One region of the Marinobacterium sp. xm-a-152 genome, then DNA from elsewhere that is predicted to be linked to it. Evidence: predicted binding sites of a transcription regulator. Region 1 holds the regulator's gene; each other region holds the start of a gene.
The links. Region 1 encodes sigma-54, which starts transcription at its own class of promoters, with help from an activator protein. Its sites were predicted from a motif close to TGGCACNNNNNTTGCTNT; they were not measured.
Positions count from the first base shown of each region.

Region 2: the regulator sigma-54 is predicted to act here: its motif matches at 4,410-4,427, upstream of glnA (glutamate--ammonia ligase).
Region 3: the regulator sigma-54 is predicted to act here: its motif matches at 2,953-2,970, upstream of glnK (P-II family nitrogen regulator).

Region 1 is NZ_WBYI01000007.1:66,796-72,541, forward strand. Features, by position in the region: gene XMA152_RS08270 (KpsF/GutQ family sugar-phosphate isomerase) at 1-499, shown strand, start outside; gene XMA152_RS08275 (HAD family hydrolase) at 499-1,035, shown strand; gene lptC (LPS export ABC transporter periplasmic protein LptC) at 1,032-1,622, shown strand; gene lptA (lipopolysaccharide transport periplasmic protein LptA) at 1,597-2,106, shown strand; gene lptB (LPS export ABC transporter ATP-binding protein) at 2,109-2,834, shown strand; gene XMA152_RS08295 (RNA polymerase factor sigma-54) at 2,865-4,364, shown strand; gene hpf (ribosome hibernation-promoting factor, HPF/YfiA family) at 4,417-4,707, shown strand; gene XMA152_RS08305 (PTS sugar transporter subunit IIA) at 4,720-5,178, shown strand; gene rapZ (RNase adapter RapZ) at 5,181-5,746, shown strand, end outside.
Region 2 is NZ_WBYI01000016.1:330-6,075, reverse strand. Features, by position in the region: gene pip (prolyl aminopeptidase) at 1-581, opposite strand, end outside; gene XMA152_RS12340 (MFS transporter) at 578-2,182, opposite strand; gene typA (translational GTPase TypA) at 2,315-4,123, opposite strand; gene glnA (glutamate--ammonia ligase) at 4,513-5,746, shown strand, end outside.
Region 3 is NZ_WBYI01000002.1:199,974-205,719, reverse strand. Features, by position in the region: gene XMA152_RS02565 (HAMP domain-containing sensor histidine kinase) at 1-702, shown strand, start outside; gene glnK (P-II family nitrogen regulator) at 735-1,073, opposite strand; gene XMA152_RS02555 (ammonium transporter) at 1,275-2,525, opposite strand; gene glnK (P-II family nitrogen regulator) at 2,561-2,899, opposite strand; gene XMA152_RS02545 (accessory factor UbiK family protein) at 3,193-3,441, shown strand; gene XMA152_RS02540 (YifB family Mg chelatase-like AAA ATPase) at 3,481-4,974, shown strand; gene rep (DNA helicase Rep) at 5,050-5,746, shown strand, end outside.

The DNA.
Region 1 (5,746 bases):
AACCGCACAACTGGTGCTTGGCGATGCGATCGCAACGGCTCTTTTAGAGGCGAGAGGATTTAGTGCAGAAGATTTTGCCTTTTCACACCCCGGCGGTGCGCTGGGTCGTCGACTGCTGTTGAAAGTGAGTGATTTAATGCACTCTGGAGACGAAGTTCCCTCAGTTGCACCAGGCACTCCCATTCAAGAAGCGCTTTTGGAGATCACCCAAAAACGCCTGGGAATGACAACCGTTGTGGATGAAGAACTCCAACCTCTTGGCATTTTTACCGACGGGGACCTCCGCCGTGCCATTGACCAGGGCGTTAATCTGAATCAAGCCTCAATCGACTCTGTCATGACAAAGAGTTTCACAACGGTGACGCCTGAGATGTTAGCCGCCGAAGCTTTACAGATCATGCAAGATAAAAAAATTAATGCACTCATTGCTTTAGATGAGACAGGGAGAGTTGCTGGGGCATTGAACATGCATGATATGTTAAAAGCAGGGGTCATCTAATGCGTCCCAATCCAACAGAAGAACAGATAGCACTAATCAAACCCATTAAACTACTGGTGATGGATGTTGATGGCATACTGACCGAGGGCAATCTTAGCTTCCTAGCCGATGGCAGTGAGATTAAGAGCTTCAATATACTGGACGGCCTTGGCATAAAGCTGTTAACGGAATCCGGCGTAAAAACCGCCATCATTACCGGTAGACAATCTAATCAAGTCATCCAACGCGCTGAGTCACTGGGTATTAATTACATACAGCAAGGCCGAGAAGATAAATTAACCGCACTTCAAGAGCTTTGGAAAAACACCGGATTTAACGCTTCAAACACGGCCTACATCGGCGATGACTTGCCTGACTTATCGGCCATAAAAGCGGTTCGCTTTGGCGTCACCGTTCCGAATGGTCACTGGCTCGTTAAAGAGAACGCCGATCATATTACGACTCAATCAGGCGGTCGCGGAGCTGCACGTGAGTTGTGTGAATTGATTATGGCTTGCCAAGGAACCTTAGACGGCGCGTTGGAGCGGTTTAAGTGATCACTAATCTCAGAGCGAAAATTCGATTAGCCATTGCGTCGACGTTGATTGCTCTTTTTTTGATCTTCACACTGTTATTGAATCAAGGCGATATTGAAGAGGGCGTACTCCTAAAAGAGAACCCGAACAGAATTGATTTTTTTGTAATAGACGCCACTCTTACTCGTTGGTCTGAAGCGGGCAATCTAAGCTCTGTCACCCACACTCCGCGAGCAGAGCATTTAGTTAACTCAGAACAGATGAAGTTAACAACACCTTTCTCAGTAGGCTATCGCCAAGATGGCACGACTGAACACACCATCAATGCTGATCTGGGCTTTTTTGCTGACGACAACAGTCAACTAGACCTTGAAGGCAGTGTAGAGCTTCACCATAATCCAGATTCTGAGAAAGACACTGCACTCTTCACAGAGCAGTTGAGCTACTTTCCAGAACAGAATCTGGCGACCAGTGATGTAGCCGTCGAATTTCTGAACAACCAGGGTTCAACCAAAGGGGTTGGCATGACACTGAATACGGAATTAAACACCTTAGATCTTCATTCAACCGTGAGGGGGGCCTATGTCGCTTCGAGCACTGACCAGTAACCTATTTCTAGCCTTTACAGTTGTTCTTAGTGGATCAGCTTTAGCGCTGCCAACCGATCGAGACGAACCCATCTACGTAGAGGCAGACTCAGCTAATATTGATGAGGCCAAAGGAGTCACTCGATACACAGGCAACGTCATCATCACCCAGGGATCAATGGTGCTTAAAGGTGAAACCGTCGATCTGTTACGTGGTAATGATGACACCATCAATCAGATTATCTCAAAAGGTGCTCCAGCCTACTTCGAACAACGCCCTCAACTGGACCAAGAGATTACCTATGCAACGGGCTCAACTCTAGATTACACAGTAAGCTCTCAACTGCTGTTAATTACGGGGAACGCCAGAGTGACTCAGGGTGGTGACGAGTTCACTGGCGCCAAAATTAATTACGACATGGCGAACTCTAAAGTAAAAGCCTTTAGCAGTGAGAGCGGAAGCCAGCGTGTCAAAATGGTTCTTCAGCCTAAAAAAGATAATTAACCATGAGTTCACTCGAAGCCCTTCACCTAGCCAAAAGCTACAAAGGACGCTCTGTTATTCAAGATGTGTCCGTCACTGTTGAGCCTGGTGAGATTATCGGATTGCTTGGGCCCAACGGTGCGGGTAAGACAACCTGCTTCTATATGATTGTAGGTCTGGTCAGAGCGGATCGAGGCAACATTCGTCTCAATGGCGACGACGTCACTAGAATGCCTATTCATGAGCGCGCAAAACGCGGCTTAGGCTATCTTCCGCAAGAGGCCTCTGTATTCAGAAAGCTGAGTGTCTACGATAACCTGATGGCCATACTGGAGCAGAGAAAAGACCTGACCAAAGATCAACAACACGAGAAAGCTCAATCTCTACTAGAAGAGTTCCATATCACTCACATCAAAGAGTCCAAAGGGATGGTCCTATCTGGGGGTGAGAGACGCCGAGTTGAGATTGCAAGAGCCCTAGCAAACGACCCTGACTTCATCCTACTGGACGAGCCTTTTGCTGGTGTAGACCCCATCTCTGTCAGCGACATCAAACAGACCATCAGGCACCTTAAAGATCGAGGTATTGGCGTCCTGATAACCGATCACAATGTCAGAGAGACTCTCGACATTTGCGAACGGGCTTACATCGTTAGTGAGGGTAACATTCTTGCAGAGGGTGAGCCTGAGCAGATCATGATGAATCAAGCCGTTAAAGAGGCTTATCTGGGCAATGATTTTCGCTTGTAACTCTCACACTTTTAAGTAATTATCATTTTAATGAAGCACTCTTTACAGCTCAAAGTCGGACAGAACCTGTCCATGACCCCACAATTGCAGCAAGCGATCAAATTGCTGCAACTCTCCTCCTTAGAGCTACAGACAGAGATTCAAGAGGCACTCGATAGTAACCCACTACTGGAGGTAGCCGATGAAGAAGATCAGAGTGAAGAGAACTCTCAAAGCATTGAGCAAAAAGAGTCATCAACCTTAGATGAGACCCAATCTAATTCAGAGATCGAAGAGACGTTCGAATCGTCTCAGCCGGAAGATAGCTGGTCTACTGATGACATCCCTGAACAGCTTTCAACCGACAGTCAATGGGACGATACTTACCAAAGCTCTTCAAATTCCAATCGTGATGATGATTGGATGCCAGGTGATAATGACGCTGCGGTTGAAACCATCCAAGACCACCTTAACTGGCAACTGAATCTGGTTAATTTCAGCGATGTTGATCGATACATTGCTGAGATGATTATCGACTCTATCGATGATCGTGGCTATCTGATCACCGATCTGCAGGACATTCTTCTTAACTGCCAAGAGGAACTACCTGAACTCTTTTTTGAAGTGGAAATGGATGAGGTGGAGACAGTACTTCACCGCATTCAACAGTTTGACCCACCCGGTGTCGGTGCCCGTGATCTTGCAGAGTGTTTGAAAATCCAGTTAAGACAGCTACCCATAGAGACACCTTGGCGCGCAGAGTCACTGCGCCTAGCGACCGACTATTTAAACCTGTTGGGCAGTCGAGATTTTAAATCTTTGATGCGCCGTATGAGGCTCAAAGAGGAGCAACTGTCAGAGGTGGTTAGGTTGATTCAATCACTTAACCCAACACCAGGAGACTCTTTAGATCTGGGTGATACTGATTACATCGTACCGGACGTGATCGTGCGTAAACGCGCTGGGGAGTGGACACTCACTTTAAATAACGACGTAGTTCCTGAGTTACGTATCAATGATGTCTACTCAGGCATGATTAAACGTGCAGACAACTCCGCGGAGAACCAATTTTTAAAAGACCATCTCCAGGATGCACGCTGGTTCATAAAGAGTTTACAAAGCCGCAACGAGACCCTCTTAAAGGTCTCAACGGAGATCGTTTCCAGACAGATCGGTTTTCTTGAACAGGGTGAACAGGCGATGAAGCCTCTTATTCTTCACGACATTGCTGAAGCCGTTGATCTACATGAATCCACCATCTCCCGTGTTACAACTCGAAAATACATGCACACCCCGCGCGGTGTCTTTGAATTGAAATATTTCTTTTCGAGTCAGGTGGCTACCAGTGACGGCAGTGGTGCATCATCAACTGCGATTCGAGCAATCATTAAAAAATTAATTTCAGAAGAAGACCCTCGCAAGCCACTAAGTGACAGTAAGCTTGCTACACTACTAGATAAAGAGGGGGTGAATGTTGCAAGACGAACCATTGCTAAATATCGCGAAGTTCTCAACATTCCACCTTCAAATGAGAGAAAGCGTTTGGTTTAATTGAGGTGGGCGGCCTCATTTTTTCACTCCGCCTAAGACGAGGAGAAGTCATATGCAGATAAATATTACTGGTCATCACGTGGACCTGACTGAAGCTCTAAGTGAATACGTACGTAACAAGTTCGATAAGCTAGAACGTCACTTCGACAACATTCAGAATGTACAAGTTACTCTCAGTGTCGAAAAGCAGGGTAAAAAAGCCGAGGCTGATGTTCACTTAGCCGGTGGCCAAGTGGTAGCTTCTGATGAGCATGATGACATGTATGCAGCGATTGATGGCTTAGTGGATAAGCTTGATCGCCAAATCATCAAGCATAAAGAAAAAATGAAATCTCACAAATAAACGAACGACAACATGCAACTAGGTGACCTACTGACGACTGAAACAACCGCCTGCCGGGAGTCAGTCGCCAGTAAAAAACGCCTTCTACAAGTGGCCAGCGAAAAGCTGGCCTCTTCAGTTGATGGCGTGACAGAAGATGAAATTTTTACAGGCCTTCTCAATCGTGAACGGTTAGGCAGTACAGGAATAGGTTCTGGCGTGGGTATACCACACTGTCGGATCCCAGGTTGCTCAACAGCATCCGCCTGCTTAATCACACTTGATGACGGTGTCGATTTTGATTCAATCGATTCAGCGCCGGTCGATCTTGTCTGCGCACTGATCGTGCCCGATGATGGAAATGATGAGCACCTTAAGACACTGGCTGGTTTAGCCGAGCTGTTCAGCAAGCCCGAAGCCCTTAATTCACTTAGAGACTGCACGAATTCTGAGGCCCTACTCAATAAAGCAACTGAGCTATCAAAGGTCTAATCATGAGAGTCGTTGTTATCTCGGGTCGCAGTGGTTCAGGGAAGAGTACCGCCTTGCAAGCACTTGAAGATGTTGGGTTCTATTGCATAGACAACCTACCAGCGACGCTATTGCCAGCGTTGGTCGAGCAGATGCTTAACGACCAGAATACCGCACCCCTGATTGCTGTGAGCATTGATGCCCGCAACCAGCATACCGACCTAAAAGCCTTCCCAGAGATCATGGAATCCTTGAGGGCTAGAGAAGATATAGGCATCGAGATCACTTATCTTGACGCATCAGAAGCGACCCTATTGAAACGGTACAGCGCCACTCGAAGAAAACACCCGCTGAGCAACCAAGATATTGGACTGGAAGAGGCAATAGCCTTAGAACGAGATCTGCTTGAACCCATCGCAAGTTCTGCAGACATGAGAGTTGATACCACTCGGCTTTCACTCTATGAACTGCGTGACACCATTAAATTGAGGGTAGCACAGCGTAAAGAGCAAGCGCTCTCTTTGCAGTTTGAATCCTTTGGCTTCAAGCACGGCGTTCCATTAGATGTTGATTTCAGCTTTGACGTCAG
Region 2 (5,746 bases), on a different contig from region 1:
GCTGCTGCCATACGCTCTAGTTCATTATCACTGGTCAGAACTTTATAGTAGCTGCTGACCATGTCGTTTCTCTGATCGGCCGGTATCGGTGCTATAAATGATTCCCAATGGTCAGGGAATACATAGCTTGCTCCCTCTTGGTAAAACCACTGAATATCTCTAGGTCGACAGAGGAATATACCTCTTAGAAACAGTGCATTGACTCGCTCTGGGTGAGATTGTGCGTAGGCAAGGCTTAACGTAGAACCCCAACTACCGCCAAATAGTGCCCACTTATCTAGGCCGAGATGGGTACGAATCTTTTCAATATCAGCGATTAAGTGTTCCGTTGTGTTGTTTTCTAAACTGCCATGCGGCGTCGAGCGCCCACAGCCGCGTTGATCAAATAGAATGATTTTGTAATGTTCTGGGTTAAAAAAGCGTCGATGCTCGGGCGAACAACCACCGCCTGGCCCGCCGTGGACGAACAGAATAGGCTCGCCATTGGGGTTGCCTGAAAGCTCTAAAAAGAGGCTGTGCCCTTTGCCTACATCCAGTTGCTCGCTGTGGTAGGCACTTATTTCTGGGTAGAGTGTTCTCATTCTACTGGTAACCCCGCATCTTCTAGGCGTTTCTTACGCAGCTCAATTAATCGATCGATCTCAAATATCTCCTGTGGGCTCGCATCCGTTTTAAGCCCTCCCACAATGGCGTAATTGATACGGGTTTTATGCAGATCAAAGAAGTCGGTCAATGACTTAGCTACCTTTAGTCGATTCTCTGGATAGATTGTGACTAAGTGTTCGGTTAACTCACCCGCTCGTTTGGGCAGCTTTAATACCATCTGTAATGCTACCTCTTCTGCTTTTAGGTGAGCAGATTCCAGTGCAGTTTTTATTAGGTGCTGAGGATCTTTCGGGTTCTGTTTGAGTGCCTCAATCAACAGTTTAAGCGCCGGCTCTGCAATCTCTGCAGCCACGTACTCCTCAAGAGGAGGCACGGATGCAGGGTTGGTTGTGAACTGGTAGGGCTGAGCGGGTTCTAGACGTTCGGTTCGCAAGAAGAGCTTACGCACTAATAAGAAGAGCATCAGCAGTAGATGCAGTGAAATGACGTAGAAGTAGAGCCAAACAGAGCTAAACCACTCCATCATAGCGCCCGCCACGATAGGGCCGACGACACCACCGACGCCTAATAGAATTTGCATCATACTGGTTGCAGGCATCGCCTCTTTACTGTCGATGTGGTCGAACACCTGTGTCACAGCTAGCGGGAAAATAGCGGCCCCAGCGCCCCCTGACAGTAGGAAGAAGAAGGTGACGAACCAGGTGGGTAGAGCGCTGTAAAAATCGATAATGATGACGGCATTTGCACCGACACCAATCATCATTAATACAGCGCCCACCGTACGTTTATCGAAACGATCCGCAAACCAGCCAGTTGGGTATTGTGTCATGAGGCCCCCAAGCAAATAGGAGCCTAAAATGATTGATAGTAGTGTGCCGCTAAAGCCTCGATCGTAAGCGTATAGAGCGATCAGTGATACGCTTGCGGAGCCAATAGAACCCGCCACCAGGCAAGATAGAGTACCTGATGGAGAGACCTTCCATAGTTGCCCAAATGACATTGGGCGGCTTCGGCCAGGTAGCTCGGGTGCTGGCATGCGTGACATCGACATAATAATCAGAGCGATCGCTAATACGGCGCTGATAATACCGAACAGTCTAAAATCACTCTCTTCGAAAATGTTCATCACAAAAGGTGCTGAACCGAATCCGACAGCAAAGAATATCTGGTAGACACTGAACAGTTTACCGCGGTTGCTGCTATCACTGGTGACATTAAGCCAGCTCTCCAGAGTAATAAAACTGGTGATGAAGCAGAAGCCTGCAACGACCCTTAACAGGGAAGTGATGATGAACGATTCAAGAAGTGTGTGCAGTATTGAGACGATCGACAGTGTTGCAGCCATTGTTGCAAAGGCGCGGATATGACCGACGCGGTTGACGACTTTGGCCCCAAACATCCCTGCCAGGATAGAGCCGGCGGCAAACATACCCATAGCAATACCGACTTGTGAAGACTCAATGCCCGCCGACTGCATTCTTAAAGGGAGGATGATAAAGAATAGGTTGTGGCTAAGCGCCATACCAATAATTGAAAAAAGAATAGGGCTGACCCGGTAAAAAATGCTGTTGGTCATTAGGTGGTTCCTAGTTTGTCACTTCAAGATTTCTTGGACTTTAGTTTACTCCGTTTATTTCGTTTGAATATAAAAAAACGGTGCTCAATTTGCATTGGCACCGTTTTATGTTTTGCATTTATTGCAAATTAATTAACGCTTAGCGCGTTTACGCTCATGCTCTTTCAAGAACTTCTTACGAATACGGATGTTCTCAGGTGTTACTTCAACCAACTCATCATCTTCAATGAAGTCTAGAGCCTGCTCTAGAGTAAAGCGGATAGGTGGCGTTAGCACGATGTTCTCATCAGTACCTGAGGCTCGGACGTTGGTTAGCTGCTTACCTTTGGTTGGGTTAACCGTTAGGTCATTCGAGCGGCTATGGATACCAATGACCATGCCTTCGTACACTTCAATGTTTGGACCGATCATGAGGCGACCGCGCTCCTGAAGAGAGAAGAGTGCGTAGCCCAGTACTTTACCGTTAACCATCGAAACCAGTACGCCGTTGTTACGAGTCACCGTCTCACCCTCTTTCACCACACCGTAGTGGTCAAAGATTGAGTTCATGATACCAGTACCAGACGTCATGGTTAGGAATTGGCTACGGAAGCCGATCAAACCGCGAGAAGGGATCATAAAGGTCAGGCGACAGCGGCCTTTGCCGTCAACTTCCATATTCGTCATGTCACCGCGACGCATGCCTAGCTCTTCGATGATCGAGCCCTGGTGCTGCTCTTCAACGTCGATCATAACGATCTCGTAAGGTTCGTGGATTTCGCCATCTACCTCTTTCTGAATTACTTCAGGACGGCTGATGCCAAGTTCGAAGCCTTCACGGCGCATGGTCTCAATCAGTACCGATAGGTGAAGTTCACCACGACCTGATACACGGAATTTCTCAGGGCTATCACCCGGCTCTACACGCAGTGCTACGTTGTGAATCAATTCGCGCTCTAGACGCTCTTTGATGTTACGGCTGGTAACGAATTTGCCCTCTTTACCGGCAAACGGAGAGTCGTTGACCTGGAATGTCATAGAGACGGTTGGCTCATCGACAGAGAGTGCTGGTAGTGCTTCAACAACATCTGGGTGACACAGCGTATCTGAGATGTTGAGTTCGTCTAGACCGGTAATACAGACAATGTCACCTGCTTGTGCACTGTCGACATCGACACGATCAAGACCGTGGTAGCCCATGATCTTAAGGATACGACCTGAACGCATTTTTGCGTGTGAATCGATGACTTTAACAGGCGTGTTGGTAGAGATCTTACCGCGTGAGATACGACCCACACCGATAACACCGACAAAGCTGTTGTAGTCCAACGCAGAGACCTGCATCTGGAATGGACCTTCTGTATCGACGTGAGGCGCATCAACGTGCTTGATGATCGCTTCAAATAGAGGCGTCATATCGTCAGCCATAGCTTCGTGATCATCACCCGCAATACCGTTGATCGCTGAGGCGTAGACAATCGGGAAGTCCAACTGCTCATCGGTAGCGCCTAGGTTGTCGAACAGTTCGAAAACCTGATCCATAACCCAATCTGGACGTGCACCAGGACGGTCGATTTTGTTGATAACAACGATTGGCTTAAGGCCGCGTGCAAAGGCTTTCTGAGTAACGAAGCGTGTTTGTGGCATTGGACCATCAACTGCATCAACAAGCAGAAGGACCGAGTCAACCATCGACATAACACGCTCTACCTCACCACCGAAATCGGCGTGCCCAGGAGTATCGACGATGTTGATGCGGTAGTCGTTCCAAGTGATGGCGGTGTTTTTGGCAAGGATGGTGATGCCACGCTCTTTCTCTTGGTCGTTTGAGTCCATGACGCGCTCAGCGCCTTCATCACGACGGCCAAGGGTACCTGACTGCTCTAGAAGTTTATCAACTAGGGTGGTTTTGCCATGGTCGACGTGTGCGATGATGGCGATATTGCGAAGATTTTCGATCACGAGGTGAGTCTCATTAATTAAAGATGCGCGGATTATACGCGTCGAGCGTGATCAAGGCGAATTAATAGCCAATAAATTTGGACCATATGAACAATTGTTAGAAGCGAATCTAGTGCAAAATTTTTTGGCTGGAGTATCATATTGGCACACATCGACAGACTAGTAATAGTTTAAAGCACCATTGTGGTGCGTATGTTTTAGGTGTGCATCAAATTGGTGCGTTTATTGTCATTGGTGATTCGTTGCTGATGCGGTAAATCACCGTAAATAAAGACTTTTTTCGAGTTGGCATACTGTTTGCTAGCTCGTTAGGAAGACTGAGCTTGCATGGTGCAGGCTTAAACCCAAGGCTACTAGTCTGGCAATATCTGATAATGGAGAGAGCCATAATGTCTGAACAGACACTAAATCTGATCAAAGAAACTGACGCGAAGTGGATCGACCTTCGCTTTACAGACTCTAAAGGTAAAGAGCAGCACGTAACTATCCCAGTTCACGAAATGGGTGACGACTTCTTCGAAGACGGCAAAATGTTTGATGGCTCATCTATCCAAGGTTGGAAGGGTATTAACGACTCTGACATGATCCTTCGTCCAGATGACTCTTCATCTATCGTTGATCCATTCTCTGAAGATGCAACAGTCATCATCCGTTGTGACATCGTTGAGCCTGCTACAGGTCTTGGTTACGAGCGTGATCCACGTTCTGTTGCTAAGCGTGCAGAAGAGTACCTGAAATCAACAGGTATCGCTGACAGCGCTATGTTCGGTCCAGAGCCAGAGTTCTTCGTATTTGACGAAGTTCACTTCCACTCTGACATGTCTGGTTGTGGCTACACTGTATCTTCTGAAGAAGCTGCATGGTCTTCTAACAGCAAATTCGAAGGCGGTAACACAGGTCACCGTCCACGCGTTAAAGGCGGTTACTTCCCAGTACCACCAGTAGACTCTCTACACGATCTTCGTGCTGCAATGTGTGACGCGATGACAGCGATGGGTCTGCACGTAGAAGTACACCACCACGAAGTAGCAACTGCTGGTCAGTGTGAAATCGGTGTGGCAGGTAACACCCTTGTTAAGAAAGCTGACGAAGTTCAGATTCTTAAGTACGCAGTTCACAACGTTGCTCACGCTTACGGTAAAACAGCTACGTTCATGCCTAAGCCAATCGTTGGTGACAACGGCTCTGGTATGCACGTTCACCAGTCTCTATCTAAAGGCGGTGTTAACATCTTCGCTGGCGACGCATACGCGGGCCTATCTGAAGAAGCTCTTTACTACATCGGCGGTATCATCAAGCACGCTAAAGCGCTTAACGCTCTATGTAACCCAGGTACTAACTCGTACAAGCGTCTTGTTCCAGGCTTCGAAGCACCAGTTATGCTAGCTTACTCAGCTCGTAACCGTTCAGCTTCTATCCGTATCCCATACGTAACTAGCCCTAAAGGCCGTCGTATCGAGACACGCTTCCCTGATCCAATCGCTAACCCATACCTAGCGTTCTCTGCGCTAATGATGGCGGGTCTTGACGGTATCCAGAACAAGATCCACCCTGGCGATGCAGCAGACAAAGACCTTTACGATCTACCAGCTGAAGAAGCTGCTCAGATCCCACAGGTTTGTT
Region 3 (5,746 bases), on a different contig from region 1:
GAGCTGGGCCAGCTGGCACGTGAGTTTAACCAGATGGTTGATTACGTTGAGCAGACGCTCGATAGCCAACGGCATCTTCTGCAGGATGTCTCTCATGAGCTACGAGCACCTTTAGCCCGTCTTCAGGCGGCAGCAGGTTTGGCAGAGCAGAAGTGGGGTGAGGATGATCGTACCCTGCAACGCATTAATAAAGAGTGCGTTAAATTAGACGGTTTAATCTCTGAAATACTCACACTGGCCCGAGCTCGAGATGCCGAAGCGACTGCACCAATTTTGGATCTGGCACTGCTGTGTCGGGATCTGGTGCAGGACGCCCGTGTCAGCGGCCCACAGCATCAATTCGACCTATCACTTGATGTCACTGATGGAGCAACCATTCGGAGTGAACCACTGAGTCGAGTCGTCAGCAATCTGTTGAATAACGCCATCAATCACACGCCACAGGGTACGTTGATTAAGGTATCTGTCGCTACTGATAACGGCAGGCTAACGATTCGAGTGGTTGATAATGGACCCGGATTACCAGAATCGATTCTAGATTCGATTGGGCAGCCATTTAGACGTGGGGCCAACTCAGGCGGTTACGGTTTGGGTTTGAGTATCGTGACTCGAGCGACTGAACGCGTCGGTGGGGAGGTTCAGTTCCAAAACCTCGCGCCAACGGGGCTTCAAGTAGATATAAAAATGCCGCTAGCGAACTGATCGGTAGCGGCATTTTTGAAATGGATCGAAGCTTAAAGCGCTTCTGAACCCGTCTCGCCAGTACGAATACGTACCACTTGCTCAACTGGCATAACGAAGATTTTACCATCACCGATCTTGCCAGTATTGGCCGTAGAGCTGATCGCTTCAATGACTTGATCTAGCATGTCGTCGTCGATCGCGACTTCAATTTTTACCTTAGGAAGGAAGTCCACTACGTACTCGGCACCACGGTAAAGTTCTGTGTGACCTTTCTGACGACCGAAGCCTTTAACTTCAGTCACTGTAACACCTTGGATACCAATGTCAGACAGCGCTTCGCGCACATCATCCAGTTTGAACGGTTTGATAACTGCCGATACCAGTTTCATAGTTTCTCCTTGTTGAACTGGGCAGGCAAAACTGTCCCAATTCGCTGTAAATTTTCATCCATTATGTACATGGATGGTTTAACCTTCAAGTTTCCTGATCAACCTGTTTGTCCAGAAACGAAAAAAACCCTACCTGGGGGTAGGGCTGAGAAGAGGGGTGTATCGCTACACCCCGGGTTTCAACAGAAACTGAGTTTCCTATTACTTACGTGAAGTGACGAACTCTGGGTAGGCTTCCATACCACATTCAGAGATATCGACACCTTCGTACTCTTCCTCTTCAGTCACTCGGATGCCCATCACAGCTTTGATGATGCCCCAAACCACTAGGCTGACAACGAATACCCATACGAAGATTGTTAGGGCGCCGATGATCTGGCCAGAGAAAGTAGAACCGTCGTTAGTTACTGGTACCAGTAGTAGACCAAGAAGACCTACAACACCGTGTACAGAGATCGCACCGACAGGATCGTCAATTTTTAGTTTATCCAGCGTTAGGATAGAGAAGACAACCAGAACACCACCGATCGCACCGAAGATGTGAGCTTGTAGTGCAGAAGGGGTTGAAGGCTCTGCTGTGATCGCTACTAGACCTGCTAGTGCACCGTTAAGTGCCATTGTAAGGTCCGCTTTGCCGAACAGTAGACGCGCTGTGATTAGTGCTGCTACTACACCGCCAGCCGCAGCTGCGTTAGTGTTCATGAAGACAACGGCAACTGCGTTTGAGTTCTCAACGTCAGACGTTGCTAGAACCGAACCACCGTTGAAGCCGAACCAACCCATCCAAAGGATGAATGTGCCCAGTGTTGCCATTGGTAGGTTAGCACCAGGGATCGCATTGATCTCACCGTTCTTACCGTATTTGCCTTTACGTGCGCCAAGCATTAGGACACCTGCTAGTGCTGCTGCAGCACCTGCCATGTGGACGATACCTGAACCCGCGAAGTCAGAGAAACCAAGATCACCTAGAGTGTACATGCCGAATACAGCGTTGCCGCCCCAAGTCCAAGAACCTTCCATTGGGTAGATGAAGCCTGTCATCACAACCGCGAACGCTAGGAACGCCCATAGTTTCATACGTTCAGCCACTGCACCCGATACGATAGACATTGCTGTTGCAACGAATACCACCTGGAAGAAGAAGTCAGCTGATGGCGCGTAGGTCCACTCATCGGCAACACCGTCACCCGTGATGCTAGATAGGAAGTAGTCACCGCCGTACATGATCGCGTAACCGCAAACGAAGTACATGATGCAAGAGATCGCGAATAGCGCGATGTTCTTAGTTAGAATTTCAGTGGTGTTCTTAGAACGAACAAGACCTGCTTCTAGCATTGAGAAGCCTGCCGCCATCCACATAACCAGCGCACCACACACCAAGAAGTAGAAGGTATCGAGTGCGTACTTCAGCTGGGTAACATCACCAGCTGTTGTATTCAAAAGTTCTTCCATTGTTATGCCCTCCAATAAGGCCAAAAATCAAAACGTTATAGAGCTTCGTCGCCGGTCTCACCGGTACGGATGCGAACAACTTGTTCAAGCGCTGAAACAAAAATCTTACCGTCGCCAATTTTGCCGGTTTGCGCAGCATTGGTGATCGCTTCGATAACCTGATCTACGATCTCATCAGAGACAGCAGCGTCTAGGCGAACTTTAGGTAGGAAGTCCACAACATACTCTGCACCACGGTAGAGTTCGGTGTGGCCTTTTTGACGGCCAAAGCCTTTAACTTCAGTCACGGTGATACCTTGTACACCGATCTCTGATAGCGCTTCGCGCACGTCGTCAAGCTTGAATGGCTTAATTACGGCTGACACTAGTTTCATCAGATTTCTCCTTAATGTGAAAAGGGAGGATTAATTTTTTCCTGTGAACTCTATTTGCGAAACTTGTGCCAACTTTTAAAAATAACTTATAAAACATTGACTTATAAATTTTTCATGGGTCTCTTTACCGTTTTATCAACCTTTATAGTGCACGCCAGTATGCACCACAAAAGTGCATGCACTACTTTGGTGCGCCATATTGAGGCTAAAATAGTGATCATAGACGCTTGTCTTAAAAGGGTTCTGGTATAGTGCATCTATTGAGACGCATATCGATGTTAAAGGGGGCTGAGATGCTTGATCCTAAGATGTTTGAAAACCTAAGTCAGACGATGACCCAATTCCTTCAGGGTAACTCATCACTTCCAGGTCAGGAGGCGATGCAGCAGCAAATTAAAACTGTACTTCAATCAAGTTTTGCTAAACTGGATTTAGTCACTCGGGAGGAGTTTGACGCTCAGGCCGCTGTACTTCAGCGAACTCGAGAAAAATTAGAGCAGTTGGAAGCGATGGTTGCTGAGTTGGAGTCAAAAGAGTCCTAAAGCAACGCTAGGCCAACTGCAGGACCCAAGGATGGCGTCATGGCATTGGCAACTCTTTATAGCCGAGCTCAGCTCGGTATCGAGGCACCTCGCGTTCGCGTTGAAGTGCACCTTTCAGGAGGCTTACCCTCCTTTGCAATTGTGGGTATGGCAGAGACCGCGGTGCGTGAAAGCCGCGAGCGTGTGCGCAGTGCACTGTTAAACGCCGGCTTTGAATACCCGCAACGACGAATCACCGTTAACTTATCACCGGCCGATCTCCCCAAAGAGGGCGGACGCTATGACCTAGCCATTGCGCTTGGCATTCTGTTGGCATCCAATCAGCTTAAAACAACTCACCTGCAGCAGGCAGAGCTCTACTCAGAATTGGGCTTGGACGGCAAACTGCACCCTATTAGAGGCCTATTTCCGGCCGCCTATGCCTGTGCTGAAGCGGATTCACTGATTGTTATTGCCCCCGATAATAGCCAAGAAGCCTCTCTCGCGGGTGCTAAGCAACAACTTTCAGCTAAGACGCTGTACGATCTATGTCAGGCGTTGAGTGCTGAAAAGCTACCTGAAATAGACCCTCAACCCCCAGTTCATTATCCGCCGAGTTACCCCGTAGATCTTTCAGAAGTTCGGGGACAACCGATGGCCCGTCGTGCCTTGGAAGTGGCCGCCAGTGGAATGCATAACCTGCTTTTGAGCGGTCCTCCGGGCAGTGGTAAAAGTATGTTGGCCCAAGCACTGCCATCGATCCTACCGCCACTTTCGCAATCCAGTTGTATCGAAACGGCCAGTATCTATTCGGTCTCGGGTTTGCCGGTCGAGCGATTGTTTCGGGGTGAACGACCCTACAGAGCACCGCACCACAGTGCATCATCACGGGCGATGGTGGGGGGTGGATCTTCCCCTAGGCCGGGTGAGATCTCACTGGCGCATCAAGGGGTTCTATTTCTGGATGAGCTGCCAGAATTTCCCCGTTCTGTTCTGGAAGTTCTGCGAGAGCCGCTTGAAACCGGTGAGGTCAGTATTTCTAGAGTGGCGGGCACGCTGACCTACCCTGCGCGTTTCTCTTTGATGGCGGCGATGAATCCTTGCCCCTGCGGTTACTACGCTGATGGGACTGAGCGATGTCAGTGTTCTCAGGCTCTAATCGATCGATATCAGGGTCGAGTCTCTGGCCCATTGTTGGATCGATTTGATATGCGTCTGGCTTTGAGTGCGGTGCCCACAGAGGAGCTATTACTGGGCGAATCGCATGAGGAGTGCTCTGACGCAGTTCGTAAGCGAGTTAGTCAGTGTCAGCAGCGACAGTATGATCGGCAGGGCAAGCTCAACTCTGAGCTAACAGGCAGTGAAGTCCAAAAAGAGCTGAATGCTTCAGAGTCATTATCAAAAGAGTTTATGGTGATAGCGACACGCTTACAGCTCTCCGCTAGGGCTTGCCATAGAGCACTTCGCGTGGCTCGCACACTGGCGGATATGAATGCAGATCAGGCGATCGAAAACAGCCACATTATGGAGGCGCTCAGCTATCGACAGCTTTAACTGATGAGCAGATCTTGGGCTTGCTGATGTCAGGGTGTACACTGTGCGCCCTAATATCGAGTCTGCTCATCAAACATGTCACGCCTTAACCCCCGTCAGAAAGAAGCCGTCGAATACATCAGTGGTCCACTGCTGGTATTGGCTGGCGCTGGCTCAGGTAAAACCAGTGTCATCACGCGAAAAATCGCTTATCTCATTGAAGAGTGCGGCATTGAGGCGCGCCACATTGCGGCGGTTACCTTTACCAACAAAGCCTCGCGTGAGATGAAAGAGCGAGTCATGTCGCTGGTGGAGGGTAAAGCGGCACGCGGTTTGATTGTCTCAACCTTCCACAATCTTGGTCTAACCATCTTGCGCCGTGAGCATAAAGCGCTCGGAATGAAGCCAGGCTTTTCGTTGTTTGATGACCAAGACAGTCGCATCTTAATTCGAGATCTTCTAGTCCATCACGATGAGGACACGGATAAGATCAATGTCGTTCAGAGCCAAATCTCCTCTTGGAAGAATGAGATGATCACGCCTCAACAGGCTCTGGAGACTGTCTCAGAGCCGATCGACATTCTCTGCGCCAGAGCCTATGAGGCATATGAGCGCCACCTTCGTGCCTATAACGCGGTCGATTTTGATGATCTTATTTTGGTGCCTGTGCGGCTGTTTGATCAAAAGCCAGAGGTGTTAGAGCGTTGGCAAAACCGCATTCGCTACTTGTTAGTCGATGAGTACCAAGACACCAACTTGTCACAGTACCGTCTAGTTCGACAGCTGGTGGGGC